2 regions of the Pseudomonas soli genome follow, and region 1 is predicted to be linked to the other one. Evidence: predicted binding sites of a transcription regulator. Region 1 holds the regulator's gene; the other holds the start of a gene.

What was found. Region 1 encodes FliA, which starts transcription of late flagellar genes. Its sites were predicted from a motif close to CTAAAGTTTNNNNNNNNNNNGCCGNTAA; they were not measured.
Region 2: motA (flagellar motor stator protein MotA) is a predicted target of FliA. The motif match lies at 13,876-13,903, and genes of this name have one in related genera.

The regions. Positions count from the first base shown of each region.
Region 1 is NZ_CP128543.1:4,256,292-4,271,156, forward strand. Features, by position in the region: gene LU688_RS19680 (DUF2802 domain-containing protein) at 1-135, opposite strand, end outside; gene LU688_RS19685 (chemotaxis protein CheW) at 137-616, opposite strand; gene LU688_RS19690 (CheW domain-containing protein) at 684-1,604, opposite strand; gene LU688_RS19695 (ParA family protein) at 1,604-2,392, opposite strand; gene motD (flagellar motor protein MotD) at 2,471-3,328, opposite strand; gene LU688_RS19705 (flagellar motor protein) at 3,332-4,072, opposite strand; gene LU688_RS19710 (protein-glutamate methylesterase/protein-glutamine glutaminase) at 4,072-5,196, opposite strand; gene LU688_RS19715 (chemotaxis protein CheA) at 5,242-7,455, opposite strand; gene LU688_RS19720 (protein phosphatase CheZ) at 7,468-8,256, opposite strand; gene LU688_RS19725 (chemotaxis response regulator CheY) at 8,276-8,650, opposite strand; gene fliA (RNA polymerase sigma factor FliA) at 8,756-9,496, opposite strand; gene fleN (flagellar synthesis regulator FleN) at 9,493-10,326, opposite strand; gene flhF (flagellar biosynthesis GTPase FlhF) at 10,441-11,754, opposite strand; gene flhA (flagellar biosynthesis protein FlhA) at 11,766-13,895, opposite strand.
Region 2 is NZ_CP128543.1:5,357,187-5,374,383, reverse strand. Features, by position in the region: gene cpdA (3',5'-cyclic-AMP phosphodiesterase) at 1-154, shown strand, start outside; gene LU688_RS24820 (YqiA/YcfP family alpha/beta fold hydrolase) at 304-912, shown strand; gene parE (DNA topoisomerase IV subunit B) at 946-2,850, shown strand; gene LU688_RS24810 (esterase-like activity of phytase family protein) at 2,847-3,833, shown strand; gene LU688_RS24805 (retropepsin-like aspartic protease family protein) at 3,830-4,348, shown strand; gene parC (DNA topoisomerase IV subunit A) at 4,359-6,617, shown strand; gene LU688_RS24795 (PqiC family protein) at 6,794-7,504, shown strand; gene LU688_RS24790 (histidine kinase) at 7,685-9,136, opposite strand; gene serB (phosphoserine phosphatase SerB) at 9,272-10,486, shown strand; gene asd (archaetidylserine decarboxylase) at 10,574-11,437, opposite strand; gene rhdA (thiosulfate sulfurtransferase) at 11,447-12,256, opposite strand; gene LU688_RS24770 (HDOD domain-containing protein) at 12,302-13,837, opposite strand; gene motA (flagellar motor stator protein MotA) at 13,968-14,819, shown strand; gene motB (flagellar motor protein MotB) at 14,823-15,839, shown strand; gene LU688_RS24755 (hypothetical protein) at 15,872-16,351, opposite strand; gene rsgA (small ribosomal subunit biogenesis GTPase RsgA) at 16,497-17,197, opposite strand, start outside.

The DNA of each region.
Region 1 (14,865 bases):
GCGCTGGTCACGCAGCGCATCGCCCTGGGCCTGCTGGGCGGCCAGCTCGCGCTGGCGCTTGCTGTAGTTGAGGAAGAACCACAGGCTCAGTGCCCACAGCAGCGCCAGGAAGATGACAGCAACCTCGAAGATCAACTCAGATGTTCTCCAGCTCGGACCACTCTTCCTCGGTCATCATCTTGTCCAGCTCGACCAGGATCAGCAGCTCGCCATTCTTGTTGCACACGCCCTGGATGAACTTCGCCGATTCTTCGTTGCCGACGTTCGGCGCGGTCTCGATCTCCGACTGGCGCAGGTACACCACTTCAGCGACGCTGTCGACGAGGATGCCGACCACCTGCTTGTCCGCCTCGATGATGACGATACGGGTGTTGTCGGTGACTTCGCTCGACATCAAGCCGAAGCGCTGGCGGGTGTCGATCACCGTCACCACGTTGCCGCGCAGGTTGATGATGCCCAGCACATAGCTGGGGGCGCCCGGTACCGGGGCAATCTCGGTGTAGCGCAGAACTTCCTGCACCTGCATGACATTGATGCCGTAGGACTCGTTGTCCAGACGGAAGGTTACCCACTGCAGGATCGGATCTTCGGAACCTTGTGCAGACGACTTTTTCATTCCCCTAGCCCTCAAAATCCGCCATTGGCGGTGTGCTCTGTGTTGCCGCGGCAGTAGCGGCGTTGATTCAGTTGTGTTTGGTGTTCATATGCTTGACCGCGCCACTGGCGATCAGCTCGGCCAGTTCGGCGACGTCGAGCAACGCGCACATGTGTTCGATCACCGTGCCGGCCAACCATGGGCGTTGGCCGCGCTGGCTGCGCCATTTGATCTCTTTCGGGTCCAGGCGCAGCGAGCGGCTGACCTGGTGCACGGCCAGCCCCCATTCGTAGCCCTGGACCGATATGACATATTGCAGGCCCTGGCGGAAATCGTCCCGATAGCGGTCGGGCATGACCCAGCGGGCGGTATCCAACACCTTGAGGTTGCCCGCCTGGCATGTGAGGATGCCGAGGAACCAGTCCGGCTGGCCGAACAGCGGCGTCAGTTCCTGGCCGGCCAAGGTATAGATCGAGCCCAGGCATACCAGCGGTACCGCCAGGGTCAGGCCGGCGACATCGAACAGCAGGCATTCGAATGGCTCGGCGGCCCATTCCGGGCGCCCGTCGACCGTGGCCGGTGGTGTGGGCGCGGCAGGCGCCGCCGGTACATGCAGTTCCACCAGTGGCGTCGCCGGCTCGATGGCCGGAGCTTCGGTCAATAGCGGGATGCTGGCCTCTGCCACCACCTCACGCTCGACCACCGCCACCACCGGGTCCATGACAGGCGTGACGGGCGGCAGCACGGTTGGCAGGACCTTGGCCTGCGGCTCGGCAAAAGGCCGGGGCGCAGGCGCGGCCGGCATGACCTGGCGCTGGGCATCGCGGGCCTGTTCCTCGCGGACCGCCGCCTCGAACTCATCGCCGGGGGCCTGCTCCACGTGCGGCGCGACCGCCGCGTCCTGTTCTTGCGGCAGCTCGAGTGGCTCGGTAGCCTCCTGCAGCAACCCATCCAGGTATGACTGCAAGGCCATCTGCGGCTTGGTGGTGATGTGCGGTGCCTGGTTCATCAGGCCACCTGCAGCGCGGAGCGATAGGTGAGCAGATGCTTGAGCAGCGCCCGGTAGGCCACCACGCCACGGCTCTTGCCGTCGAACTGCGAGGGCGTGACACCGTTGCGGCTGGCATCGCGCAGGCGCGTATCCACCGGAATGTAACCTTGCCAGACCTGATCGCCATAAGTGTCGCGCAGCACTTTCAAGGTGCCCAGCGACGCCTGCGTGCGTCGATCGAACAGGGTCGGCACGATCTGGTACGGCAACGCCTGCTTGCGCGAACGGTTGATCATGCCCAGCGTGCCCACCATGCGCTCCAGGCCCTTGACCGCGAGAAACTCGGTCTGCACCGGGATCACCAACTGCTGGCTGGCGGCCAGGGCGTTGACCATCAGCACGCCCAGCAAGGGCGGGCTGTCGATCAGGGCGAAGTCGAAATCCTGCCACAGCTGCGCCAGACTCTTGGCGATCACCAGGCCCAGGCCACTCTGGCCCGGTGACTGACGCTCGAGCACCGCCAATGCGGTGCTCGACGGCAGCAGCGAGATACGCTCGTCACTGGTGGGGAGCAGCAGCTGGCCTGGCAGCCCGTCGGGCACCGTGCCTTTGTGCAAGAACAGGTCGTAGCAGCTGTGCTCCAGCGCATCCGGGTTGTGCCCAAAATAGCTGGTCATCGAACCGTGCGGATCGAGGTCGACCACGACCACGCGCTTGCCCGCCTCGGCCAGCAGGCCGGCCAGGGCGATGGTGGTGGTGGTCTTGCCGACGCCACCTTTTTGATTGGCTACTGCCCAGACTCTCATCGTGCGTTGCTTCCTCCCGGTATGGCCGCCTGCCCTGCCGGGAACGGTGTGAAGTTCAGTGACGGGGATTTGACGAAATCAGCCCCCGGTCGTCGGTGCTGGCGAGGCTGGTGCACTTTGTGTGCCAGCCCGGCGCATCGCCGCGTCCGGGGTGGCGTTGGCGCTGCCGCTGCCGGTCAGGCTGCGGCGCACTTCCAGGTTACGCGAGATCACCAGCACCACCCGGCGGTTGCGCGCGCGGCCGTCGGCAGTGTCGTTGCTGGCCACCGGCTGGTACTCGCCATACCCCACCGATGCCATGCGCGCCGGGTTGACCCCTTCCATGGCCAGCAAGCGGACGATGCTCGCCGCCCGCGCCGACGACAGCTCCCAGTTGGTCGGATACTGGGCGGTACGGATCGGCAGGTTGTCGGTGAAACCCTCGACGTGCACCGGGTTGGCGAACGGCCTGAGGATCTTTGCCACCTTCTCGATGATTTCGAATGCGACATCACTGGGCATGGCATCGGCGCTGGCGAACAACAGCGAGGAGTTGAGCTCGATCTCCACCCACAATTCATTACCGCGCACGGTCATCTGGTTGGACTTGATCAGGTCGCCGAAGGCGTCACGCATATCGTCGGCGATGGTCTTGAGCGGGTCGGCGCTGGTCTGCGCCAGGCCCGCGTCGGTCTGCTCGCTGTCCTTGATCAACGGTTCGGCCGGCTTGACGCTCAGCGGGCGCTCATCGCCGATCGGGATCGGTTTCATGCTGCGCTCGGGGTCGTTGAACACGCCGATCAGCGCCTGGGAGATCTGCTTGTACTTGCCTTCGTTGATCGACGAAATCGAGTACATGACCACGAAGAAGGCGAACAGCAGGGTAATGAAGTCGGCATACGAGACCAACCAGCGTTCGTGGTTCTCGTGCTCTTCGACTTTGCGACGGCGTGCCATGGCTTACTCCATGAAGCCTTGCAGCTTCAGCTCGATCGAGCGTGGGTTCTCGCCTTCGGCAATCGACAGCAGGCCTTCGAGCAGCATCTCGCGGTAACGCGACTGGCGCAGGGTGATGGCCTTGAGCTTGTTGGCGACCGGCAACAGGATAAGGTTGGCGCTGGCCACGCCATAGATGGTGGCGACGAAGGCGACGGCGATGCCGTTGCCCAGTTGCGAGGGATCGGCGAGGTTGCCCATCACATGGATCAGCCCCATGACCGCACCGATGATACCGATGGTCGGCGCGTAGCCGCCCATGCTCTCGAACACCTTGGCAGCCTGGATGTCACGGGACTCCTGGGTCAAGAAATCGACTTCGAGGATGCTGCGAATGGCTTCCGGCTCGGCACCGTCGACCAGCAACTGCAGGCCTTTGCGCGCATAGGGGTCAGGCTCGGCATCGGCGACGCCTTCCAGGCCCAGCAGGCCTTCCTTGCGCGCCGTCAGGCTCCAGTTCACCACCCGGTCGATGCCGCCGGCCAGGTCCACCCGTGGCGGGAAGAAAATCCAGCGGATGATCTGCAGGGCACGTTTGAACGACGACAGCGGCGACTGCAGCAATGCCGCCGCCAGGGTGCCGCCCAGCACGATCAGTGCCGCCGGGCCGTTGATCAGCGCACCGACGTGGCCGCCCTCCATGAAATTGCCGCCGACGATGGCGACAAAGGCGAGGATCAGGCCGATCAGGCTCAATACATCCATCAGACGCACGCCTCGACCAAGTGCTTGCCGATCTCGTCAAGGCTGTAGACAGCGTCGGCGAGGTTGGCCTTGACGATCGCCATGGGCATGCCATAGATCACACAGCTGGCTTCATCCTGCGCCCACACGGTGCTGCCACCCTGCTTGAGCAGGCGCGCGCCTTCGCGGCCATCGGCGCCCATGCCGGTGAGGACCACCGAGAGCACCTTGTCGCCGTAGGACTTGGCAGCGGAACCAAAGGTGATATCCACGCAGGGTTTGTAGTTCAGGCGTTCATCGCCCGGCAGGATCTTCACCGTGCCACGGCCGTCGACCATCATCTGCTTGCCACCCGGGGCCAACAGGGCCAGGCCCGGGCGCAGCACGTCACCGTCCTCGGCCTCTTTGACATTGATCTTGCACAGTTTGTCCAAGCGCTCGGCAAAGGCCTTGGTGAAGGCCGCCGGCATGTGCTGGATCAACACGATCGGCGCCGGGAAACCGGCGGGCAGTTGGGTCAGCACCCGCTGCAGCGCAACCGGACCGCCCGTGGAGGTGCCGATCGCAACCAGTTTGTACGGCTTACGCTTGGGTGCCGGCGAATGCGTGGCAGCCGTTGCTGCGGCGCGGGCCGGGGTGGCAGTGCGCGCAGGCGCGGTACCGGCAAAGCTGCTGGCTGGAGCCTGGCTGCTGGCCGGTGCAGGCGCGGCGGCTGGGGCCGGGCTCGAATAGGCACTGAAACGTCGGTTGCTGCGCGAGATGGTGTGGACCTTCTCGCAGAGCATCTGCTTGACCTTCTCCGGGTTGCGCGAGATGTCTTCGAAATTCTTCGGCAGGTAGTCGACCGCACCGGCATCCAGGGCGTCGAGGGTGACGCGGGCGCCTTCATGGGTCAGCGAGGAGAACATCAATACCGGCGTCGGGCAGCGCTGCATGATGTGACGCACCGCAGTGATGCCGTCCATCATGGGCATTTCATAGTCCATGGTAATGACATCGGGCTTGAGCGCCAGCGCCTGGTCGATCGCTTCCTTGCCGTTGGTCGCGGTACCCACGACCTGGATCGTCGGGTCGGACGCGAGAATTTCCGAGACACGGCGGCGGAAGAAACCGGAATCATCCACCACCAGGACCTTGACTGCCATAAACACTCCGTTAGGCGGCGCACCCGCCTGGGCGCGCCACCGAAATCAAATACGCCGGGCGGCGTAACGCTTGAGCATGCTCGGGACGTCGAGGATCAGCGCGATACGGCCGTCACCGGTGATGGTCGCGCCGGACATGCCCGGGGTTCCCTGCAGCATCTTGCCCAACGGCTTGATCACCACCTCTTCCTGGCCGACCAACTGGTCGACCACGAAACCGATGCGCTGGGTGCCGACCGAGAGGATCACCACATGACCTTCGTGCTGCTCTTCGTGCTCGTGGTCCTGGACCAGCCAGCGCTTGAGGTAGAACAGTGGCAGCGCCTTGTCGCGCACGATCACCACTTCCTGGCCATCGACCACGTTGGTGCGCGACAGGTCGAGGTGGAAGATCTCGTTGACGTTGACCAGCGGGAAGGCGAACGCCTGGTTGGCCAGCATCACCATCAGCGTCGGCATGATCGCCAGTGTCAGCGGCACCTTGATGACGATCTTCGAGCCCTGACCCTTGGCCGAGAAGATGTTGATCGAGCCGTTGAGCTGGGAAATCTTGGTCTTCACCACGTCCATGCCGACACCGCGGCCGGACACGTCGGAGATCTCTGTCTTGGTCGAGAAGCCCGGGGCGAAGATCAGGTTGTAGCAGTCCGACTCGCTCAGGCGGTCGGCCGCGTCCTTGTCCATCAGCCCCTTTTCCACGGCCTTGGCGCGCAGGATGCTCGGGTCCATGCCCTTGCCGTCGTCGGAAATCGACAGCAGGATGTGATCACCTTCCTGCTCGGCGGACAGCACCACCCGACCCATGCGCGACTTGCCGGAGGCCTCGCGCTCGTCGGGCATCTCGACGCCATGGTCGACGGCGTTGCGCACCAAGTGCACCAATGGGTCGGCCAGAGCCTCGACCAGGTTCTTGTCCAGGTCGGTTTCTTCGCCGACCAGCTCCAGGTTGATCTCTTTCTTGAGCTGGCGAGCCAGGTCGCGAACCAGGCGCGGGAACCGCCCGAAGACCTTCTTGATTGGCTGCATGCGCGTCTTCATGACCGCGGTCTGCAGGTCGGCGGTGACCACATCGAGGTTGGACACGGCCTTGGACATGGCCTCGTCGCCGCTGTTGAGCCCCAGGCGCACCAGGCGGTTACGCACCAGCACCAGTTCGCCGACCATGTTCATGATCTCGTCCAGGCGCGCGGTGTCGACCCGCACGGTGGTCTCCGCCTCGCTGGCGCCATGCTTGTCGGCGGCCGGCGCCGGCGCCCGGGCCGGAGCGGCAGGCTTGGCAGCGGCTGGCGCGGGAGCGGGGGCAGGCGCCGGCTTGGCAACCGGCTTGGCTTCGGCCTTGGCCGCGACAGGTGCGGCAACAGCGGCGGCTGGCGCCTCGGCAACAACCGCCTCGCCAGAAAACTTGCCCTTGCCGTGCAACTGGTCGAGCAGCGCCTCGAATTCGTGTTCGGTGATGCTCTCGTCGGCCGCCGCTGGGGCCTCACTGGCTGCAGGCGCAGCGACGCCAGGCAATGCGTCGACGGCGAAGGTGCCCTTGCCGTGCAACTGATCGAGCAGCGACTCGAATTCGTCGTCGGTGATCTCATCACTGGCAGGGGCAACGGCCGCTGGCTCACTGGCAGCGGTATCTGGCGAAAACTGGCCTTTGCCGTGCAACTGGTCGAGCAACGACTCAAATTCGGCGTCGGTAATCTCGTCACCACCCGCGCTGACCTGTTCACCCTGCAGTTGCTCGTGAACCTGGGCCTCGGCCTTGACCGCATCGAGCGAATCAAGCAGTTGCTCGAACTCGGTGTCGGTGATGTCGGGCTCGGCAGCCGGCGCCTCGGCGACAGCGGCCACCTCGACCGGGGCCGGCTCGTCGGCACCAGCGGGCTCGGCCAGGCGCGACAGCGCTGCCAGCAGCTCACGGGTGGCCGGCGTGACATCGGTGCGCTCACGTACCTGGCCAAACATGCTGTTGACCGTGTCGAGTGCTTCGAGCACCACGTCCATCAGCTCCGCGTCGACCCGGCGCTCACCTTTGCGCAGGATGTCGAACACGTTCTCGGCAATGTGGCAGCACTCCACCAACTCATTGAGCTGAAGGAAGCCGGCGCCCCCTTTTACAGTGTGGAAACCGCGGAAAATCGCGTTGAGCAGGTCCGCATCATCGGGCCGGCTTTCCAGCTCGACCAATTGCTCGGACAGTTGCTCGAGGATTTCGCCGGCTTCTACCAGGAAATCCTGGAGGATTTCTTCATCGGCGCCGAAGCTCATTAAACGTGCTCCTTAAAAACCCAGGCTGGACAACAGATCGTCGACATCGTCCTGGCTGGACACGACGTCTTCACGCTTATCGGCATGAATCTGCGGACCTTCACCCCGAGTCGGATGTTTTTCTTGATCTTTTTCAGCGCGCAGCTGCTGGTGGTCATGTTCGATACCGGCAAAGCGGTCGACCTGGCTTGCCATCAGCACGAGCTTGAGCAGATTGCTTTCGACTTCGGTGACCAGCGTGGTCACCCGTTTGATCACCTGGCCGGTGAGATCCTGATAATCCTGGGCCAGGACGATATCGTTGATATGGCCCGCGACCTTCTGATTACCTTCGGCACTGTGCGTCAGGAAACTGTCCACACGCTTGACCAGCTCACGGAATTCCGGCGCTGCCACCTCGCGGCGCATGAAGCGCTGCCAGTCGGCGGACAGGCTCTGCGCCTCGCTGGCAAGATCGTTGAGCACCGGGGTACACGCCTCCGCCAGGTCCATGGTGCGGTTGGCCGCACCTTCGGTGAGGCGGACCACGTAGGAGAGGCGCTCGGCGGCATCGGTAATCTGCGACACTTCCTCGGCCTGCGGCATGGCCGGGTCGATCTGGAAGTTGACGATTGCACTGTGCAGTTCGCGGGTGAGCTTGCCGACTTCCTGGTACAGCCCGCGGTCGCGGGTCTGGTTCAGTTGGTGGATCAGCTGCACCGCCTCACCGAACCGGCCGCGCTCGAGGCTCTCGACCAGCTCCTGGGCATGCTTCTTCAGGGTTGATTCGAACTCACCCAAAGAGTTGTTGGTTGACTCCATTGCGCCCCCCAGACGTGACTCAGCCGTTGACGCGTTCGAAGATCTTTTCGATCTTTTCTTTCAGCGCCAGGGCGGTGAAAGGCTTGACCACGTAGCCGTTGACGCCGGCCTGGGCCGCCTCGATGATCTGCTCGCGCTTGGCTTCCGCGGTGACCATCAGTACCGGCAGGTGCTTGAGGCGCTCGTCGGCACGGACCGCGCGCAGCAGGTCGATACCGGTCATGCCCGGCATGTTCCAGTCGGTTACCAGGAAGTCAAAAGGCTCGCTGTTGAGCATCGGCAGTGCCGTGTTGCCGTCATCAGCTTCCTTGACGTTGGTGAACCCCAGGTCACGCAACAGGTTCTTGATGATCCGCCGCATCGTCGAAAAGTCGTCAACGATGAGGATTTTCATGTCTTTGTTCAATTAGACCTCCAAGCAGTCTTAAACGCGCTCGGCGCCGAGCGCGCGCTCAATCAATTCGGCACTACAAAAAAAACGACTGCACTGAACCCGGGTTCAACGTGCCCGCCACTCCCCAAGGCGGCTGCGCAAACGCGCGGCGCACTGGCTGTGCAACTGGCTGACACGCGATTCGCTGACCCCCAGCACCTCACCGATTTCCTTGAGGTTCAGCTCTTCGTCGTAGTACAGCGCCAGGACCAGGCGTTCACGCTCCGGCAGGTTGGCGATCGCATCGGCCAGCGCAGCCTGGAAGCGCTCGTCTTCCAGGTCACGCGCCGGCTCCAGCTGGCCGCTGGCTCCGTCCTCGTGCAGCCCTTCATGTTCGCCGTCCTGCAATAGGTCGTCGAAACTGAACAGGCGGCTGCCCAAGGTGTCATTCAAAATCCCGTAGTAATCATCGAGACTCAATTGGAGTTCGGCAGCAACCTCGTGATCTTTAGCGTCGCGGCCAGTCTTTGCTTCGACACAGCGGATCGCGTCACTGACCATGCGCGTGTTGCGGTGCACCGAACGTGGCGCCCAATCGCCCTTGCGCACCTCGTCGAGCATGGCGCCGCGAATACGAATACCGGCGTAGGTTTCGAAACTGGCACCCTTGCTCGCATCGTATTTGTTGGCCACTTCCAGCAAGCCGATCATCCCGGCCTGGATCAGATCCTCGACCTGGACGTTGGCCGGCAGACGCGCCAACAGGTGGTAGGCGATACGCTTGACCAGTGGCGCGTAGCGTTCGATCAGCTCGTACTGCGCGTCCTTGGCGGCCTTGCTGTACATCTTGAAACCGCTCGCGTTCATAGCACCGGCCCTGCACTGGTGGGCTGCACCAGGCGCTCGACAAAGAATTCCAGGTGCCCACGCGGGTTGGCAGGCAGCGGCCAGCTGTCGACCTTCTGCGCGATGGCCTTGAACGCCAGCGCACACTTGGACCGAGGGAAGGCCTCATAGACCGCCCGCTGCTTCTGCACGGCCTTGCGCACGCATTCGTCGTAAGGCACGGCACCGACGTATTGTAGGGCGACGTCGAGGAAGCGGTCCGTGACCTTGGTCAACTTGGCGAAAAGGTTGCGGCCTTCCTGTGGGCTCTGGGCCATGTTGGCCAGCACACGGAACCGGTTCATCCCGTAATCGCGGTTAAGCAGCTTGATCAGCGCGTAGGCGTCGGTGATCGAGGTCGGCTCGTCGCACACCACCAGCAACACTTCCTGGGCGGCGCGGACGAAACTGACCACCGAGTCACCGATACCCGCAGCCGTGTCGATCACCAGCACATCGAGGTTGTCGCCGATGTCGCTGAAGGCCTGGATCAGGCCGGCGTGTTGCGCGGGCGCCAGGTGCACCATGCTCTGCGTGCCGGAGGCCGCCGGGACGATGCGCACACCACCCGGGCCTTGCAACAGCACATCGCGCAGCTCGCAGCGGCCTTCGATCACGTCGGCGAGGGTGCGCTTGGGCGTGAGCCCCAGCAGAACGTCGACATTGGCCAGGCCCAGGTCGGCGTCCAGCAACATCACCCGGCGGCCGAGCTCGGCCAGCGCCAGGGACAGGTTCACTGAAACGTTAGTCTTGCCGACGCCACCTTTGCCACCGGTCACGGCGATCACCTGTACGGGATGCATGCTACCCATGTCTGTTCTTTACCTTGTCTCGCTTGGACCCAGGCCACATGAGGGGCTGAACATTCAAGGCCACGGTCCGGCCGGGCAACCCCATGATGTAGGTACTTTGCACAGTATTCACCCTCAACCCGCGCGCTTGCCAGGGCTGTGGTACAGATCAGCGAACATGTCGGCCATGGCCTCGTCGCTGGGCTCTTCCTGCAATTGCACACTGACGGCGCGGCTTACCAACTGGTGCTTGCGCGGTAGCTGCAGGTCGTCGGGAATGCGCGGCCCATCGGTCAGATAGGCCACCGGCAATTCATGACTGATGGCCAGGCTCAGCACTTCGCCGAGGCAGGCCGTTTCGTCGAGCTTGGTCAGGATGCACCCGGCCAGGCCGCAGCGCTTGTAGCTGTGGTAGGCGGCGGTGAGCACCTGCTTCTGGCTGGTGGTCGCCAGCACCAGGTAATTCTTCGCGGCGATGCCGCGCCCGGCCAGAGTCTCGAGCTGCATGCGCAGCGCCGGATCACTGGCCTGCAGGCCGGCAGTGTCGATCAGCACCACACGCTTGCGCAGCAGCGGCTCCAGGGCCTGGGCCAGCGACTCGCCCGGATCGACGTAGGTGACCGGCACATTGAGGATGCGACCCAGCGTCTTGAGCTGTTCCTGGGCGCCAATGCGGAAGCTGTCCATGCTCACCAGCGCCAGGTTGTTCGCGCCGTACTTGAGCACGTAGCGCGCGGCGAGCTTGGCCAGCGTGGTGGTCTTGCCCATGCCGGCGGGGCCGACCATGGCGATCACCCCGCCCTCTTCGATCGGTTCGATCTCGGGCACATCGATCATCCGCGCCAAGTGCGCCAGGACCATGCGCCAGGCATGACGTGGTTCTTCGATGCCGGCGGTGAGGTCGAGCAGCTCGCGGGCCAGGCCACCGGAAAGGCCAAGGCGCTGCAGCCGGCGCCAGAGGTTGGCCTGCTGCGGCTTGCTGCCTTGCAGCTGGCTCCAGGCGAGCGAACCGAGCTGGACTTCAAGCAGCTCGCGCAAGCCGGTCAGCTCGAAACGCATGGCATCGAACAGGCGTGGATCAACCGGTGCCGACGCCGGCGCGGTAACCACCGCGGGTTCATCGACATGCTGCTCGATCAGCGGCTCCGAGGCGGTCAGCGGCTGCCCGGCGAACAATTGCCGGTTGCCGCCTTCGACGGCATCGCCACGCCCGGTCAGTTCGGCCTGGGCGGTAACGATGCGCGACTGGGTCTTGCGCAGCTCGTCTTCGAGCTCTGCGTTGGGCACGCGCGGGGCCAGGGCGGACAGCTTGTAGTCCAGCGCAGCCGTCAGCTCGACACCGCCAGCAATGCGCCGGTTGCCAATGATGGCGGCATCGGAGCCGAGCTCATCACGGACCAGCTTCATGGCCTGACGCATATCGGCGGCAAAAAAACGCTTAACTTGCATAACCCACTACCTCAGCCGTTGGGGCCCACGGTGGCAACGATGGTGACTTGCTTGTTGTCAGGTATTTCCTGATACGCCAAAACATGCAAATTCGGTACAGCCAGGCGACCGAAGCGCGACAGCATGGCGCGGATCGGGCCGGCTACCAGAAGGATGGCCGGCTGGCCCTGCATTTCCTGGCGCTGGGCTGCCTCGATCAACGAACGCTGAAGCTTTTCGGCCATGCTCGGCTCAAGAAGAACACCATCTTCCTGACCCTGCCCGGCCCTTTGCAGACTATTGAGCAAGATCTGTTCCAACCTTGGCTCAAGGGTAATCACAGGCAGCTCGGACTCAACGCCGACAATGCTTTGCACGATGGCGCGACACAATCCGACGCGCACCACCGCCACCAGCGCGGCGGTATCTTGACTCTTGGCCGCGTTGTTGGCGATGGCTTCGGCAATGCTGCGGATGTCACGCACCGGCACCTGCTCGGCGAGCAGCGCCTGCAGGACTTTGAGCAGGCCCGACAAGGAAATGACGCCCGGCACCACCTCCTCGGCCAGTTTCGGCGAGACCTTGGCCAGCACTTGCAGCAGCTGCTGCACTTCCTCGTGGCCGATCAGCTCGTGGCAGTGTTTCTGCAGGATCTGGTTGAGGTGGGTGGCGACCACGGTGCTGGCGTCCACCACCGTGTAGCCCAGCGATTGCGCCTGGGCGCGCTGACCGACATCGATCCACACTGCCTCCAGGCCAAATGCCGGATCTCGCGAGGCGATGCCGTTGAGGGCGCCGAACACCTGGCCCGGGTTGATCGCAAGCTCCCGGTCCGGGTAGATCTCGGCCTCGGCCAGGATCACACCCATCAGCGTCAGGCGGTAGGCGCTGGGCTGCAGGTCGAGGTTGTCGCGAATGTGCACGGTGGGCATGAGGAAGCCCAGATCCTGGGAAAGCTTCTTGCGCACGCCCTTGATCCGCGCCAGCAACTGGCCGCCCTGGTTGCGATCAACCAGCGGAATCAGGCGGTAGCCGACTTCCAGGCCGATCATGTCGATGGGGGTGACGTCGTCCCAGCCCAGCTCCTTGGTTTCCATGGCGCGTTGCGGCGATGGCAGCAGGTCCTGCTGGCGCTGGGCCTCCTGCTGGGCCACGACCTTGGCCTTTTGCTGTTTTTTCCAGAGCAGGTAGGCGCCACCACAGGCCACTCCACCCAGGCCCAGGAAGGCCATGTGCGGCATGCCCGGCACCAACCCCATGACAATCATCAGCCCGCCAGAAACCGCCAGCGCCTTGGGCGAATCGAACATCTGACGATTGATCAGCTTGCCCATGTCCTCGGAGCCCGAGGCGCGGGTGACCATGATTGCAGCCGCAGTGGACAACAGCAGTGATGGCAATTGCGCCACCAAACCGTCACCGATGGTCAGCAAGGCATAGACCTTGCCGGCATCGCCGAAGCTCATGCCGTGCTGCAACATGCCGATAAGCATGCCACCGATGAGGTTGATGAAGAGGATGAGCAGGCCGGCAATGGCGTCACCGCGCACGAACTTGCTGGCACCGTCCATGGAACCGTAGAACTCGGCTTCCTGAGCAACTTCGCTACGCCGCGCCTTGGCCTGGGCCTGGTCGATGAGGCCGGCGTTGAGGTCGGCGTCGATGGCCATCTGCTTGCCGGGCATGGCGTCGAGGGTGAACCGTGCGCTCACTTCGGAGATACGCCCAGCACCCTTGGTCACCACCACGAAGTTGATGATCATGAGGATGGCGAACACCACGGCACCGACGACATAGTTGCCGCCGATCACCACTTCACCGAAGGCCTGGATCACCTTGCCCGCGGCGCCATGGCCTTCCTGACCGTGCAGCATGACCACGCGGGTGGACGCGACGTTCAGCGCCAGACGCAGCAGGGTCGCCACCAGCAGGATCGTCGGGAAGGCGGCGAAGTCCAGGGGACGCAGCGCATAGACGCAGACGAGGAGCACCACGATCGACAGGGCGATGTTGAAGGTGAAGAACACGTCGAGCAGGAACGGCGGTATCGGCAACATCATCATTGCCAACATCACCAGCAGCAGCAGCGGCACGCCGAGATTGCCCCGGCCGAGACCGGCCAGGTTGTTGCGGGCGTTGCTGATTAACTGAGTGCGATCCACCGCGATTCCTCTTCAAGCAAAACTTTGACGCCTGCGTGGCGCCTGGCGCTGCCTTTGCAAGAAGCCTTCCAACTTTTCTGGGGGTGGGGATTTTGAGGGGCTCGGGCTCGGGCTCGGGCTCGGGCTCGGGCTCGGGCTTAAGAGTGTGTGTTTTGATTCTTGTATGCGCATTCATCCGCCACGTCGACGCACAGTCACCTTTTCGCCTTTACGGCGACCTCCTTTTCTCTTGGGAAAAGGAGGCAAAACCGTTCGGCTCCGTTCATCCGGCCCCTACGCTTCGCTCCGGGGTCCCCTCGCTCCGTTCTTGCTCCCGTGGGTACCGCGCTGTACGGCCCATCCTGGGCCCCAGCGCTCGACGGCCATCCATGGCCGTCGCCCCACTACGCAAGAACTCCGCTCGGCCTCCTGAAGTCGCAATTGGTGGCGCCTGATCTATCGTGCGCTTAGAAGCAAGAGCAAGAGCAAGAGCAAGAGCAAGAGCTGAAAATGCGAATTTGGTTATTTGACAGCTAGTTATATATTGGCTGTTCCGACGTATCGCGGAGCAAGCCCGCTCCCACGTTGATTTCACGTCAAGCAGTATTCGTCTCTGTGGGAGCGGGCTTGCCCCGTGAAACAATCGAGAGATTAATTACGTTCCAACTAGCGACAGCTGCGCCAGCCCAGGCGCCGCTCGTACCTTCGCGACTTCAGGAGGCCGAACGCAGGTCTTGCGGAGGGAGGTGACGGGCATGGATGCCCGTCAAGCGCTGCGCCCCAGGATGGGGCGTTCAGCGCGGTCCTCCCGGGAGCAAGGCCGGAGCGAGGGAACCCCGGAGCGAAGCGTAGGGGCCGTATGAATGGAGCGAGCGGCTTTGCCTACTTTGGCCAAGACCAAAGTAGGCCGCCGTAAGGGCGGAAAGGTGAATAAGCGTCGCCATCGCAAATGAATGCGCACACAACCCCCAATACAACCGAAAACTCCGAA
Region 2 (17,197 bases), 1.1 Mb from region 1:
CCAGTTCGCGCCGCGCAGCGAGGACTTCAAGGTGAGCGAGGAGCAGCCGGGTTACCGCTGGCTTCTTCTGCATGCCGACGGGAGGTTGGAGACCGGGGTGGAGCGGGCGCGGGATTTCGTGGTAACGCTGGATTTCGACAGCCCAGGCTATTGAGAGGCCGCTGCGCTGCCTTTGGGAGCTGGCCTGCCAGCGAAAGGGGCGCAGAGCGCCCTGTCATTTGAAGAATTTGTTGCGAAAATCCCCAGGCTGCGCCAATGACCATCGAACACGCTACACTGCGCGTCTTTGCGTCCGGGGGCAGCATGTCGGGTTCCATCCTCTATATCCATGGCTTCAACAGCTCGCCGCTGTCGACCAAGGCACGCCAGCTCGAAGCGGTGATGCAGCAGCTCGACCTGTCCGAGCAACTGCGCGTTCCGGCCCTGCACCATCATCCACGCCAGGCCATCGCCCAACTGGAGACGGCAATCGCCGAGCTCGGCGCGCCCTTGCTGGTCGGCAGCTCCCTCGGCGGCTACTATGCCACCCACCTGGCCGAGCGACACGGGCTCAAGGCGCTGTTGATCAACCCGGCGGTGGCCCCGCACAAGCTGTTCGACGGTTACCTCGGCACCCAGCGCAACCTCTATACCGATGAAGCCTGGGAGCTCACCCACGACCACGTGGACGCCCTGGCCGAACTGGAAGTACCGGCACCGCAGGATGCTGCCCGCTATCAAGTGTGGTTGCAGACCGCCGATGAAACCCTGGACTATCGCCAGGCCGAGCGCTACTACCGTGCTTGCGCCCTGCGGATCCAGGCCGGTGGTGACCACAGCTACCAGGGCTTCGCCGAACAATTGCCGGCACTGCTGGCGTTCGCCGGCATTGCCCGCGGACAGTACGCGGCACTGGACTTTTCTGTATTTTGACTTTTGCATTCACCAGACTGACGACGAGAACCCATGGCCAATCCCAGCGCTAGCGCCTATAACGCAGACGCCATCGAAGTCCTCTCGGGCCTTGACCCGGTCCGCAAGCGACCGGGCATGTACACCGACACCAGCCGGCCCAACCACCTGGCCCAGGAAGTTATCGACAACAGCGTCGACGAAGCCCTGGCCGGCCACGCCCGTTCGGTACAGGTCGTCCTACACGCCGACCATTCCCTGGAAGTCAGCGACGATGGCCGCGGCATGCCCGTGGACATCCACCCCGAAGAGGGTGTTTCCGGTGTTGAACTGATCCTCACCAAGCTGCACGCCGGGGGCAAGTTCTCCAACAAGAACTATCAATTTTCCGGCGGCCTGCACGGCGTCGGCATCTCGGTGGTCAACGCCCTGTCGAGCCAGGTACGCGTGCGCGTCAAGCGCGACGGCAACGAGTACCAGATGACCTTCGCCGACGGCTTCAAGGCCAGCGAGCTGGAAGTGGTCGGCACCGTCGGCAAGCGTAACACCGGCACCAGCGTGTACTTCAGCCCCGATCCGAAGTACTTCGATTCGCCGAAGTTCTCCATCAGCCGCCTCAAACACGTACTCAAGGCCAAGGCGGTATTGTGCCCGGGGCTGTCCATCAGCTTCGAGGACAAGGGCACCGGCGAGAAGGTCGAGTGGCACTACGAGGACGGTCTGCGCTCCTACCTGGTCGATTCGGTCAGCGAGTTCCAGCGCCTGCCCGACGAGCCGTTCTGCGGCAGCTTGGCCGGTAACAAGGAGGCCGTGGACTGGGCCTTGTTGTGGCTGCCGGAAGGTGGCGACAGCATCCAGGAAAGCTACGTCAACCTGATCCCCACCGCCCAGGGCGGCACCCACGTCAACGGCCTGCGCCAGGGCCTGCTGGACGCCATGCGCGAGTTCTGCGAGTTCCGCAACCTGCTGCCGCGCGGGGTCAAGCTGGCCCCCGAGGACGTCTGGGAACGCATCAGCTTCGTGCTGTCGATGAAGATGCAGGAGCCGCAGTTCTCCGGCCAGACCAAGGAGCGCCTGTCGTCCCGCGAGGCGGCCGCGTTCGTTTCCGGCGTGGTCAAGGACGCCTTCAGCCTGTGGCTCAATGCCCACCCCGAACTGGGCATGCAGCTGGCGGAACTGGCCATCAGCAACGCCGGCCGGCGCCTGAAGGCGAGCAAGAAGGTCGAGCGCAAGCGCATTACCCAGGGCCCTGCATTACCGGGCAAGTTGGCCGATTGCGCCGGCCAGGACCCGATGCGCGCCGAGTTGTTCCTGGTCGAGGGTGACTCGGCCGGTGGCTCGGCCAAGCAGGCACGGGACAAGGAATTCCAGGCCATCCTGCCGCTGCGCGGCAAGATCCTAAACACCTGGGAGGTCGATGGCGGTGAAGTCCTGGCCAGCCAGGAAGTGCACAACATCGCCGTGGCCATCGGCGTCGACCCGGGCGCAGCCGACCTCTCGCAGTTGCGCTATGGCAAGGTCTGCATCCTTGCCGACGCCGACTCCGACGGCCTGCACATCGCCACACTGCTGTGCGCGCTGTTCGTCCAGCACTTCCGCCCGCTGGTCGAGGCCGGGCACGTGTACGTGGCCATGCCGCCGCTGTACCGCATCGACCTGGGCAAGGAGATCTACTACGCCTTGGACGAGGCCGAGCGTGACGGCATCCTCGACCGCCTGGTCGCAGAGAAGAAGCGTGGCAAGCCACAGGTCACCCGATTCAAGGGCCTGGGCGAGATGAACCCGCCGCAACTGCGCGAAACCACCATGGACCCCAACACCCGGCGCCTGGTCCAGTTGACCCTGGACGATGTACAGGGCACCACCGAGATCATGGACATGCTGCTGGCCAAGAAGCGTGCGGGTGATCGCAAGAGCTGGCTGGAGACCAAAGGCAACCTGGCCGAGGTCCTGGTTTGATTCGTCCGTTGCTCCTGGCCTGCCTGGCGTGGTTTGCCCTGCAGGCCCAGGCCGGCGACTGGCCGCAGCTCAAGCTTAGCGCCGAGCATGCGGTCGATGGCATGCGCGGCGGTAACCTGTCGGGCCTGGCCTGGTGCCGTGCGGCATTGTGGGCGGTGTCCGACCGCGATGACGACCGGATCTACCGCCTCGACCAGGAGGGGGCGACGTGGCAGGCCCAGCCACTGACCTTCACCCCGCCGGCGGCGCCAGACACCGGCCTGCCATGGGGGCTCAAGTCGCGCAACTGGGCGGCGTCCTACATCCGCGGCGGCGAGCTGGACTTCGAGGGCATCACCTGCGATCAGACCGGCAACCTCTATATCGTCAGCGAGGCCCACGCCGCCGTGCTGCAGTTGCCCGTGGACGGTGAACCGGACTGGCTGAAAATCGACCAGGCCATGGTGCGCCAGGCGCGGGCCAGCGGCATGTTGCTGCATTTCAACGCACTGTTCGAGGGGCTGGCGATCAACCCGGCGGGCGATCGCCTGTGGCTGGCAGCCGAGCGCGAGCGTCGCGGCCTGCTCGCGGTGCAGCGCCAGCAATCGGTGTGGACCTGCGGGCGCGGCTGCGTGCTGCTCAGCGAGGCGGGTGTCGAGATGCAGCCGCCACAGTTCCCCGAGTCGCGTCCGGTATCACGTGACTTTGCTGACCTGGCCTGGTTCGAAGGCAAGCTGTTCACCCTCGAGCGCAATGCCTACCGCATTTGCCGGCGGGATGCCGACACGGGCGCCGTGGAGCGCTGTTGGTCGTTCGCCGCCGACGCCCTGATGGAATCGCGGCGCTACTCGCAGTCCTACGGCCTGGCCGAGGCGCTGGTGATCGACAAGGGCGGCGCCTGGATCGGCGTGGACAACAACGACCGCCCGCGGGTGGATGGTGAAACACGGCCGATCGTCTGGCGCTTCGACGCGCCACAGGGCGGCTGGAGCGCCCAGCCATGAGCCAGCCACCGTGCAAGCGCGCGGGCAGGGTGTTGATGATTGTCGCCTGGGCGGCGGCGTTGTTCCTGGCCACGCGCTTTTTCGGGCAGTGGGAAAAACATCAGCAGAACCCCAACAGCGTGGTGCAGAGCGAGCAGGGCGACGGCTTCGTCGAGGTGCGCCTGTTGAGCAACGGTCAGGGCCATTTCGTTGCCGATGGCGCGATCAATGGGCGACGGGTGCTTTTCATGCTCGACACCGGCGCCACCGACGTGGCGATCCCCGAGGCACTGGCCCGCGACCTGGACCTGGCGCGTGGCGCCGCGGTGCAATTGAGCACCGCCAATGGCCGGACCCAAGGCTACCGTACGCGGCTCGACAGCCTGCAACTGGGCGATATCCACCTGCGCGACGTACGCGCGCTGGTGGTGCCTGGCCTGGATGGACAGGGCGTGCTGCTGGGCATGAGTGCCCTGAAACAACTTGAATTTACCCAGCGCGGCGGCACCATGCTGCTGCGCCAGAACCTGAAATGACGAGGCCCGCATGAGCGACTCACTCGAACTCAGTCTCGACGGCGTCGAACGCCGTTCCCTGGCTGACTTCACCGAACAGGCCTACCTCAACTACTCCATGTACGTGATCATGGACCGCGCCCTGCCGCACATCGGCGACGGCCTCAAGCCGGTCCAGCGACGCATCGTCTATGCCATGAGCGAGTTGGGGCTCGATGCCGACTCCAAGCACAAGAAATCGGCACGTACCGTCGGTGACGTGCTCGGCAAGTTCCACCCCCACGGCGACTCGGCGTGCTACGAGGCCATGGTGCTGATGGCCCAGCCGTTCAGCTACCGCTACACCCTGGTCGACGGCCAAGGCAACTGGGGTGCGCCGGACGATCCGAAGTCGTTCGCCGCCATGCGTTACACCGAGGCGCGCCTGTCGCGCTACTCCGAGGTGCTGCTCACTGAATTGGGCCAGGGCACCGTCGACTGGGTACCGAACTTCGACGGCACTTTGCAGGAGCCGGCCGTGCTGCCCGCGCGTCTGCCGAACATCCTGCTCAACGGCACCACCGGCATCGCCGTGGGCATGGCCACCGACGTGCCGCCGCACAACCTGCGCGAAGTGGCCAGCGCCTGCGTGCGCCTGCTCGACGAGCCCAAGGCCACCATCGAGCAACTGTGCGAGCATATCCAGGGGCCTGACTATCCGACCGAAGCCGAGATCGTCACCCCGCGCGCCGACATCCAGAAGATCTACGAGAGCGGCAAAGGCTCGATCCGCATGCGTGCGGTATACCGCATCGAGGACGGCGACATCGTCGTCACCGCGCTGCCACACCAGGTCTCCGGCGCCAAGGTGCTCGAGCAGATTGCCGCGCAGATGCAGGCCAAGAAGCTGCCGATGGTCGCCGACCTGCGCGACGAGTCGGACCACGAGAACCCTTGCCGCATCGTCATCATCCCGCGCTCGAACCGCGTGGATGCCGCCGAGCTGATGCAGCACCTGTTCGCCACCACCGACCTGGAGAGCACCTACCGGGTCAACGTCAACATCATCGGCCTCGACGGCCGTCCGCAACTGAAGAACCTGCGGGCGCTGCTGCTGGAGTGGCTGGAGTACCGCATCGGTACCGTGCGACGCCGCCTGCAGCACCGCCTGGACAAGGTCGAGAAGCGCCTGCACCTGTTGGAAGGCTTGCTTACCGCGTTCCTCAACCTGGATGAGGTGATCCACATCATCCGCACCGAGGAGCACCCCAAACAGGCCTTGATCGCCCGTTTCGATTTGAGCGAGATCCAGGCCGACTACATCCTCGAGACCCGCCTGCGTCAACTGGCGCGTCTGGAAGAGATGAAGATCCGCGGCGAGCAGGACGAACTGCTCAAGGAACAGAAGCAACTGCAAGCGCTGCTGGGTAGCGACAGCAAACTGCGCAAGCTGGTGCGCAGCGAACTGATCAAGGACGCCGAGACCTACGGCGACGACCGCCGCTCGCCGATCGTCGAGCGCGCCGAGGCCAAGGCCCTGTCGGAAAACGAACTGATGCCGACCGAGCCGGTTACCGTGGTGCTGTCGGAGAAGGGCTGGGTGCGCTGCGCCAAGGGCCACGATATCGATGCCACGGGGCTTTCGTACAAGGCTGGCGACGGCTTCAAGGCCGCCGCCGCCGGACGTTCCAATCAGTTCGCCGTGCTCATCGACTCCACCGGCCGCAGCTACTCGCTGGCCGCCCACAGCCTGCCGTCGGCCCGTGGCCAGGGCGAGCCGCTGACCGGCCGCCTGACCCCGCCACCGGGCGCCACCTTCGAGTGCGTGCTGCTGCCGGAAGACGATGCCCTGTACGTTGTGGCCTCCGACGCCGGCTACGGTTTCGTGGTCAAGGGCGAGGACCTGCAGGCCAAGAACAAGGCCGGCAAGGGCCTGCTCAGCCTGCCCAATGGCGCCAAGGTGATGACCCCGCGTCCGGTGGCCGACCGCGAGCAAGACTGGCTGGCAGCGGTAACCACCGAGGGGCGCCTGTTGGTGTTCAAGGTCGCCGACCTGCCACAGCTGGGTAAAGGCAAGGGCAACAAGATCATCGGCGTGCCGGGTGACCGGGTGGCCAGCCGCGAGGAATACGTGACCGATCTTGCGGTGATCAGCGAGGGCTCGACCCTTGTATTGCAAGCTGGCAAGCGTACCCTTTCACTCAAGCCGGATGATCTCGAGCACTACAAGGGCGAGCGGGGTCGCCGTGGTAGCAAATTGCCACGCGGTTTCCAGCGCGTCGATGGGTTGCTGGTGGAAACCCCTGCTTGAGTGGATGGGCTGTCTGTTGCGGCGTTTTCGACGCCGCTTCGGGCGGAAATGCTGGAGTCGGGCGACCATTTCGCGGATGATAGGGCCCTCGTTGGCGCCGGCGTGGCCGAGTGCCCGGATGAATCTACATGAGTATCACTGCGGTCAGTCTACTGACGACCGCCTGGATGGGATGAATGAAATTTCTGCGCCTTCCATTTGCGCTGCTGATGACTGGCTTGCTGGGCTTGAGCGGGTGCAGCATGCACCAGCCGGTTGCCCTGTATCAGCTCGACAGCGGTGATCCCGGTCAGCCGACCCAGGCTGCGGGCATGGCGGTGGTGCTTGGCCCGGTATCGGTGGCCGATTACCTGCAACGCGAAACCTTTTTGCAGCGTCAGACCGATGGCAGCCTGACTGCAGCGACCGACGGTCGCTGGGCCGGCAGCCTTTCGTCGGATATTGACCAATTGCTGGTACGCCAGCTGGCCTGGCGCCTGGACAGCCAGCGCGTGGTGCTGGCGCCGGCAAGTGCCGGCTTCACGCCGGACGTGCAGGTGCTGCTGTCAATCACCCGCCTGGACTCGGGCAAGAACCAGCCGGCGATCCTTGATGCGCAGTGGCGCGTGTTGGACCGCCGTGGCCAGGTGCGTGACAACCGTATCGTCCACCTCGAACAGCCCCATGCCGGCAGCGAGTCGGCGCAGGTTCAAGCCCAGGGGCAGTTGCTGCAGAAGCTGGTCGAACAGCTCAGCACCACGGTCAAGCCGTTGGCCAACCAGCCGGCCATCGCCGAGGAGGCGCCACGCAAGCCGGCCGCGCCGGTGCAGGTGAAGAAAGAGCCGGAGAAGCCAAAGATTCCGATGGCTTCACCGATTCGTACCGATATGGAAGTGTTCCGCTTCTGATATCCGTAGCCACAAAAAAGCCCGCAGCGATGCGGGCTTTTTTGTGGGTCTCGCCATGTGATCGGGACGGCGTGGGAGTGGGCTTGCCCCACGATAGGGCTCGCCATACAGCAACATTGCCTGCCCCGATGTTATCGTGGGGCTAGCCCGCTCCCACACAGGCCTTGAATCAGCGTTGGCTCATGCGCGGCGCTCGTGCATCCGCGCCAGTTGGCGCTCCAGCATGGACGGGTAAGGCTCCATCAGGCGCTCGACACAGCACGCGCCCTCCGGGCTGGCGATCGGCCGGATACGCGCACGCTGGCGGATCAGAGCATCATCGCTGATACGGCGCTCCACGAGCAGCAGGTTGCGGCTGTGCTGCGACAAGGCCAGCGCGTCCTGGGCTTGTTCGGTCATCAGCAAGTCGACCTGATCCATGCCTTGCAGGTCGTCGGCCAGCACCAGGCCCAGCTGCAGTTGCAGGGTGATGCCGCTGTCGGCCACCTCGATCTGCAGGGCGTGGCCCAGGGCGCGTAGCAGCTCGCCACAGCAGATGGCGTTGGTGAGGTAGTCCTCGCCGCTGTCACGGCTGTGGAACAACAGCAGGGTGCTGCCGTCGTTCAAGGTATGGACTTCCCCTTCGTACAGCGAGGCGGCCTGGTCCAGGCAGTCGCGGTAGCGCTCCAGCAGTTCGGTCAGGCGAGTGCGTGGCAGGCGGCGCAGTTGCTCCTGGGAGCCCAGTTGCACGGCCAGCACGGCGCTGTGCTGCGGTTCGTCGGACTCAACGATGACGGGTTTGGCCGGCGCGCTTTGCTCATCCAGCAGATCGGCGAAGGCGTCATCGTCATCGTCTTGATCGGGTGCCAGCGCCGCTACCTTCGTGCGTGGCGCGGTCTTGGGAGCGGGCATGTCATCGAAATCGTCTGGCTCGTCTTCTTCTTCCGGTTCCGGAGGTGGCGGCGGGGCGAGGCGGGCGTGCAGCTGACGGGCCAGGTCGCCTATCTCGTCCTGACGCTCGATGCCCGGCGTGTAGGGGTGCGGATCACGCAACCAGACGCGCAGTTGCAGCAGCGGGGTGGAGATGAAACGACCCAGGCGCAGGCTGAGGGTCAGTGCCAGGGCCAACAGGATCGCGGCAAGGATACCCATGCTCTGCAGGCTGATCAGCATCGGTTGCTGGAACTGGCTCATGTCCAGGCTGATGCGCAACTGGCCGGCGGTCACGTCCTGGAAGGTGATCTTGGTCTGGTAGACCCCTTCGGTTTCGCCCAGCAAACTATTGCGTGGGCGCTGGCCGGCCTCGGCGAGGATGCGGTTGTCCACGCTGTAGATGGCGGCATGGGCCACCAGCGGGTTCTTCACCAGGTTGCCGAGCAGCACGTTGAGGCTGAGGATGTCGTTGGACACCAGCAGCTCGGTGGCCGATGTGGCCGTTTGCGTGGTCAGGCTCTGGCCAACGGCATCGGCTTGATCGTGCATGGCCTGCTTGAACTGCAAACCCATCACGCAGGCATAGATCACCAGGGCCAGGGCCACCAGGAAGATGTTATGGCAGGCAATGCGCAGGGCCAGTGGGATTCGGCGCTGGCTGAGGGCTCGGTAGATCATCAGGAAGAAGTTATCGGGTTTAACGGGCGTGGGCCGGTTCACAGAGCGCGGCTCTTCATGGCGAGAAAGTTGCTGGGCAGTATAGCGATACGTGTTTTGTCGGCAAAGTAGCGTTGGCGCCCGATGGTCATGGAAAATCGGTAGAATGCGCATTTTTCATCGAGTTGGAGCCCGGTCTTGCGCGAAATCGTCCTGATCAACATCACTGGTGAAGACCGTCCAGGTCTTACCGCGGCCATCACCGGCGTCCTGCTCCAGGGCGGTGTGAATATTCTCGACATCGGCCTTGCGGTCATGCATGGCACGCTGTCGTTCGGCATCCTGGTCGACATCCCCGACAACGAGGTGGCCACCGCGCTGCTGCAAAGCGTACAGGCCAAGGCCCATGAGCTGAACCTGCAGGCGCGCTACACGCCGATCTCCGAGGCCGACTATCAGCACTGGGCCGACAGCCAGGGCGAGGCCCGCCACATCGTCACCCTGCTCAGCCGCCGGGTCACGCCACAACAGTTGCAGCGGGTCAGCGCCATCATCAGCCAGTACGGCCTGACTATCGAGCGCATCGAGCGCCTGTCGGCCCGCGTGGCGCTTGATGCCCAGGTCGAGAAGGGCAAGTCCGCGCTGGAAATCTCCGTGCGTGGCGAAGCCAGCGACGCCCAGGCACTGCGCGCCGACTTCTTCGCGCTGTCCGAAGAGCTGAACATCGACATCGCCTTCCAGCGTGACGACCTGTTCCGCCGCAACCGCCGCCTGGCGGTGTTCGACATGGACTCGACGCTGATCGAGGCCGAAGTCATCGACGAGCTGGCCAAGGCTGCCGGTGTCGGTGAGCAGGTGGCGGCGATCACCGAGCGCGCGATGCGTGGCGAGCTGGATTTCCGCGCCAGCTTCAAAGAGCGCATGGCGCTGCTCAAGGGCCTGGACGTGAACGTACTGGACCAGATTGGCGCCTCGCTGCGCCTGACCGAGGGTGCCGAGCACCTGTTCGCCGAGCTCAAGCGCCTGGGCTACAAGACTGCGATCCTTTCCGGCGGCTTCACCTACTTCGCCAAGCAGGTACAGGCGCGCCTGGGCATCGACTATGTATTCGCCAACGAGCTGGAAGTGGTGGACGGCAAGGTCACCGGCGTGGCCGTCGAGCCGATCGTCGATGCGCAGCGCAAGGCTGCTCTGCTGCAGCAACTGGCCAGTGAAGAGGGCCTGCAGCTTGAGCAGACCATAGCCGTGGGCGATGGCGCCAACGACCTGCCGATGCTGTCCCTGGCCGGCCTGGGTGTGGCGTTCCGCGCCAAGCCGCTGGTGCGTCAGTCGGCCAAGCAGGCGATCTCGACCCTGGGCCTGGATGGTGTGCTGTACCTGCTCGGCGTACGCGATCGCGAAGCGCGGGGTTGATCTTGAGCCCTGGGGCTGCAAAGCCGACCCTATGAAAAAGGCCCTGCATGACGTGAATCATGCAGGGCCTTTTGCTTACCAGATTGATCAGGCCTGGGCGGGCTGCGCCAGTAGCTCACCCATGCGCACGGCGGAGCCGGCACCGAGGCTCTCCGCCCACTTCACCTGTTCTGGCCCGAACAGCACGATGGCGGTGGAGCCCAGCTTGAAGCGGCCCAGCTCGGCGCCTTTCTCCAGATGGATCGGAGCACGGCTGGAGTCGTCGTAGCGGAAAGTCTTCAGCTCGCGCTTCGGCGGCGTGACCAGGCCGGCCCAGACGGTCTCGATCGAGGCAACGATCATCGCGCCGACCAGCACCACGGCCATCGGCCCGCGCTCGGTATCGAACAGGCAGACCACGCGCTCGTTACGGGCGAACAGCTCCGGTACGTTCTCTGCAGTGGTCTGGTTGACCGAGAACAGCCGCCCCGGCACATAGACCATCTCGCGCAGGGTGCCGGCCAGCGGCATGTGCACGCGGTGGTAGTCCTTGGGCGACAGGTAGATGGTGGCGAACTCGCCGCCCATGAACGGCGCGGCCAGGGCCGGGTCGCCGCCCAGCAGCTCCAGGGCGCTGTAGCCGTGACCCTTGGCCTGGAAGATGCGGCCATGTTCGATCGGGCCGAGCTGGCTGACCGCGCCGTCGGCCGGGCAGAGGATCGCGCCGGGGGTTTCGTCCAGCGGGCGGGCACCGGGCTTGAGGGCACGGGTGAAGAAGGCGTTGAAGTGCTCGTAGGCGCTGAGGTCTTCGACCAGTGCCTCGGATATGTTCACCTGGTAGCGCTTGGCGAACCAGGCAGTGAAGGCGTTCTTGAACCAGCGTGCGCGGCACTCGGCGACGCAGCCGGCCAGCCGCGACAGCAGGTGGTGCGGCAGCAGGTACTGGCTGATGATGAACAAGCGGGATTTCATTGAGCGTCCTTAAACTTCGACGGGCGTGTCGGGGTGGTTGCCCCATTCGCCCCAGGAACCGGCATAGCCCTTCACCCGTGGATAGCCGAGGGCCTTGGCCACGAGGTAGGTGAAGCCGGAGCGGTGGTGGGTCTGGCAGTGGGTGATCACTTCCTTGTCTGGGGTGATGCCCAGGTTTTGCAGGACTTCGGCGATGTCCTTGCGGATGCGCAGGTGGTCGTTGAGGTCCATGCCGGCGGTCCACTCGAAGTTGATCGCGCCGGGAATATGCCCGCCTTTGGCGGCCAGTACTTTCTCGCCGCTGTATTCCAGTGGCCCGCGAGCGTCCCAGATGACCAGGTCGGCGGCGCCCAGGCGGCTTTGCAGGTATTCGCGGGTGGCGGTGGGCTCCGGGTGCAGTCGCAGGTTCACCGCGCCGCCCATGCTGGCGGGCACCTCGGTGGACAGTTTGTCCGCCGGCCAGGCCTGTATGCCGCCGTTCAGGTAGTGATAGCGCTGGTGGCCAATCACGTCGAGCAACCAGATGAAACGGCCGGCCCAGCCGCCGCCTTCGTCGTCGTAGACCACATAGATCGCATCGTCGCGATGACCGAGTTCGGCGAACAGCTTTTCCAGATCGGCGCGTGCCGGCAGCAGGCCAGGCGCCGGTGGTTGCCCCAGCTGGGTGCGCTTGGGATCGACGAAGCGTGCCCCGGGGATGTGGCCGCTGCCATAGCGGTTGGCGCTGGTCAGGTCGACCAGGATCAGTTGCGGCGATTCCAGGCGCGGCAGCAGGTCCTTGGCTTCGATCACCAGGGGCAAGCCGGAAAAGTCAGTCATCCACGGTCTCCAGGGTGCAAAGGGGGCGATTGTAGCGCAAGGCAATCATGAATGGCGGTTGCCGAAGATGGCCAGGGCGCGCTCGATGCATTGCACGGTTTTACCGAACGCCTGCACGCTGACATCGGCCAGCGGTTTGCCGTCCTGGTCCGCCACCGCCAGCATCAGCACCTGGTCGCCGACCGCCAGCGAGCGCAGCAGCAGGTGTTCGCTGCGGAAGAATGCGCGCAGTGGCGCTGGCAGCAGCGCGGTGAACTGGGCGTGGTTCTCGGGAGTCAGGCGCAATTGCCCGGCCTTGCTCATCAGTTTCTGCAGGAGTTTGTTCTGCGCGATCGGCAACGCAATGACGCTGGCTTCCTTGGGCAGGCCCGCAGTTTGCTGCACCCGCAGGTGGTCGGTAGCCTTGTCCAGGCTCAGCAGCATCAGGCGCTGCATGCCGCACGCCAGTAGCGCTTCGCGGGCCTGGGTGGCCAGGTGCACGGTGTTGCTGAACGGGCTCGGCTGGGCGAGCAGTTCCTGGCACAGCGTGCGCCAGCGGCCCAGCTCCTCGGTGCTGGGCGGTGGCGGGGTGAGCATGTCCGGGTGCGGGCGGCGCTGGTGCCAAGGCCAGATCAGCGCCTCGGCCGGGTGGAACAGGGCATGCCGGGCGTGATGGCGGGCACTGGCCGCGGCCTGCTGGTGAACCTGCTGCTGCACATCGTCCAGCGTGGTCTGCAGATAAAGGGCGGTAAGCAGCTGCCAGCGCAGCAAATGCGGATTGTCCCAGCCAACCTGGGCGGCCAGGGCAAGGCCGTTGGCCAGCAGTACGGTATTCGGGGGCTGGTTGAACCAGCGGCGCAGGGCCGGCTCTTCGTCCAGGCGCTGTTGCTGGACCAGCGGGTCCTGTTCGCGGGCGATGTTCAGTACCTGCGCCAGTTGTTCGCGCTCGTCCATCAGCAGGCGGTAACCCTGGGTCACCCACTCGGGCAGGCGCCAGTGGTCGGCCATGGCCTGGCACAATTGCATGATGCGCACGCCAAACAGTTGCTGCTCGACTTCAGCAGCCTCCTCGCCCTTGTGGATAACTCGCAGCTCCCATGTGTCCAGCAACTTGGGATAGGCCAGGGCCAGCGGCCACAGGGGCGAGAGGAACAACAAGCTGCCCCAGTGGATTTCCTGCCACAAGCGCGCCAGGCGGCTGGCGAACAGGCCGTTGGCCTGCTGGGTGGCATGCTGGCTGATCAGCAGGAACTGGCGCAGCACCGGCGGGATCTCGTCGGCCGGCAGCGATGGCAGGCGTGCCAGCAGTTGGCTGACGCGGGCCAGGCCAAGGCGGTTAAGGGCTATTTCCAGGCTCTCGGCCGGTTCGGCCTGGCTGGCGTTGGCCGGGTGGTTGGCCTCGCGCAGCACGCAGAGCACCAGCGCGGGGCTGTCCTGCATCAGTTCGGCGATATCGCGCAGGGAGCGACGGCTGTCGTTGATGGCTTGCAGCACGCGATCATGGCTCTCTTTCGGCACCGGTACGCGGACCCCGTCGAGCAGCTTGATCCAGGCCTCTAGACTCGACGGAGCCTGACTTGGCACCTTGGTTTCAATTGGCATATTGACATCAGTCCGAACTGGCTTTTCGCAATGAGTGGCTATAGTCTGGCGCAGTTCTGCCGATAAGTAGAAGAAGAGTTTTCAAGCTTCCGTTCCCTATCCTGACCACGACAGCAAGTGCTTCCAACTTATGGCTAAAATTATCGGCATCATCGTCGTATTCGCGAGCGTGCTCGGCGGCTACGTGCTTTCCCACGGCAAGATCGCGGCACTGATCCAGCCGTTCGAAGTGCTGATCATCGGCGGCGCGGCCTTTGGTGCGTTCCTCCAGGCCAACCCTGGTTACATGACCATGCATGTAATCAAGAAGTCGCTGAAGATGTTCGGCACCCGCTTCACCCACACCTTCTACCTGGAAGTGCTGGGCCTGGTGTACGAGATCCTCAACAAGAGCCGTCGTGAAGGCATGATGGCGATCGAGGGCGACATCGAGGACGCCGCGGCCAGCCCGATCTTCGCCAAGTACCCGGCGGTGCTGGGTGACGAGCGCATGACCGCGTTCATCTGCGACTACCTGCGGATCATGTCCACCGGCAACATGGCGCCCCACGAGCTTGAAGGGCTGTTCGACATGGAGCTGCTGAGCATGAAGGAAGAGCTCGAGCACCCGTCTCACGCAGTGACCGGGATCGCCGACGGCATGCCCGGCTTCGGTATCGTCGCGGCGGTACTGGGTATCGTGGTGACCATGGCGTCGCTGGGTGACGGTGACCAGAAGTCCATCGGCCTGCACGTTGGTGCGGCGCTGGTTGGTACCTTCTTCGGTATTCTTGCTGCCTACGGCTTCTTCGGCCCATTGGCCAACGCCCTGCGCCACGATGCCAAGGAAGAGCTGAACGTCTACGAGGCGATCAAGGCCTCGCTGGTGGCCTCGGCTTCCGGCATGCCGCCGTCGCTGGCGGTCGAGTTCGGTCGCAAGGTGCTGTACCCGGCGCACCGCCCGAGCTTCGCCGAGCTGGAACAAGCAGTACGCGGTCGCTAAGCCATGGAGAACAATCAGCCCATCATCGTCAAGCGCGTCAAGCGCTTCGGCGACGGCCATCACGGCGGCGCCTGGAAAATCGCCTTCGCCGACTTCGCCACGGCGATGATGGCATTCTTCCTGGTGCTGTGGTTGCTGTCGACCGCCACGCCCGAGCAGAAGATCGCCATTGCCGGTTACTTCAAGGATCCGATCGGCTTCTCCGAAAGTGGCACGCCCTACATCATTGACCTGGGTGGTTCGCCACAGCTGGCGCCCGAAAAGACCATCAACCCGGAAGTGAAGTCCGAGCCGACGCCGGATACAAGCTTGCAGTTGGACAAGGACAAGGTCGAGACCATGGCCGAGCAGGTCGAGCGCGAGCGCCTCGAGTTGCTGCTGCAGGAGCTGCAGAACAAGGTCGAGGAAAACCCGCAGTTGCAAAAGTTCAAGGACCAGATCCTGTTCGAGATCACCCAGGACGGCCTGCGCATCCAGATCATGGATGCCGAGAACCGGCCGATGTTCGACCTGGGCAGCGCACGCCTGCAGCCGTACTTCGAAGACATCCTGCTAGCCATGGCCGACACCATCAAGGCGGTGCCGAACAAGATCAGCATCAGTGGCCATACCGATGCCAAGCCGTATTCCGGTACCGGCGACTTTGGTAACTGGGAGCTGTCGGCCAACCGCGCCAACGCGGCGCGTCGCGCACTGGTCGCCGGTGGCTATCCAGATGAGCAGGTGGCCCGTGTGGTCGGCTATGCATCGTCGTCGCTGTTCGATCGCGCCAACCCGTTCAACCCGGTCAACCGTCGTATCGACATCATCGTCCTGACCAAGAAAGCCCAGCGCGATATCGAGGGTGAGCAGGGCAAGCCGCAGGCTGCGCCGCCTGGCGCTGAAGCACCGCCTGCGGGCGCTGCGCCAGGTGCGGCCGCGACTCCGGGCGATACGCCGATGCAACCGCGCGAGTTGCGCCAGAAGCTGAACATCTTCGAGGATGGCGTGTTGAAGATGGATGAGGCCAAAGACCAGTAAAGGACAGGGGCCGCTTCGCGGCCCCGATGCATTCAGAACCCCCGCCTGATCTTGGCCTTGAGATCGGCATGGAAGAAATCCGCATTGTCCCTGTCCGACACTAAGCTGCGCCCGGCCTGCGAAGCCATGGCCCGGCCAAAAGTCTGCTCGTCATGGTATGCGCGCACGAAAAGGTCTATATGCTCCCGTTCCCGCATCACTGGCCACTTGCCCAGGCGCTGCGGCAGGTCAGTCGAGCCAGCATGGTAGAAAGTCACTCGCCGATGCGCCATGGCCGCAGCGCCCAGCAGCCAGGCTGTCCACCAGTCTTCGCCATGGGCCTCGTAGAGCACGCCGATCCAGTGAGTGGCATCGGCCATGTGCTGGCAAAAGCAACCATGCAGGTCGTCGAGGGTCTGGCCTTCGTCGTCGAAGGGGACAAGTTGAGTAGGAATGCCTTCTAGCAGAAGGCGTTCGTTGAGGATGAAGGCATCGAGCCGCTCATCTCGGCGGTAACTGATGAAAACCGGCATCCTTGTTGCCCTCCCTGATCAATGCCGACGACAAGGCATGACCATCGGGGAAAGCGGAGAGCTGGACAATAGGTGACTGCGAAACCGGAGTGGTCCTACCTGCTCCGGTAACATCTCCTACAGCAAAAGCCGGCAGATCCGCCAATCAGTAGGTGTCTTCCGGCAAGCTGGCAATGATTGAACGGTAGCTGTTCATCCGTTGCTGCGTGACGCCGCCGTCTTCCAGCGCCTTGAGCAGGGCACAACCAGGCTCGCGGTCATGCTTGCAGTCACGGAAGCGGCAGTTGCCGATCAGTTCGCGGAATTCGATGAAGCCATCCTCGACATCGTCACGGCTGACATGGCCCAGGCCGAATTCACGGATGCCTGGAGAGTCGATCAGGTCACCGCCATTGGGGAAGTGGTAGAGGCGCGCGGTGGTGGTGGTGTGGGTGCCCTGGCCGGACCATTCCGACAGGTCGCCGACACGGGTGCCCGCATCAGGCAGCAGGCTGTTGACCAGCGAGGACTTGCCCACGCCCGACTGGCCGACGAACACGCTGATATGACCATCGAGTGTCTGCTGCAAGCGCTGCATGCCATCGCCCTGGTGCGCCGAGACTTCCAGCAGCGGGTAGCCCAGGCCACGGTAGACCTCGAGCATGGCATTGAGAGTCGGGGCGTTCTCGTCGTTGATCAGGTCGGCCTTGTTCAGCAGCAGCAACGGGCGGATGCCGGCATGCTCGGCGGCGACCAGGTAACGGTCGATCAGGTTGGGGTGCGGTTCGGGCGCAGGGGCGAAGACAATGACGATCAGGTCGACGTTGGCTGCCACCGGCTTGAGCTGGCCATGGTTGTTCGGCCGGC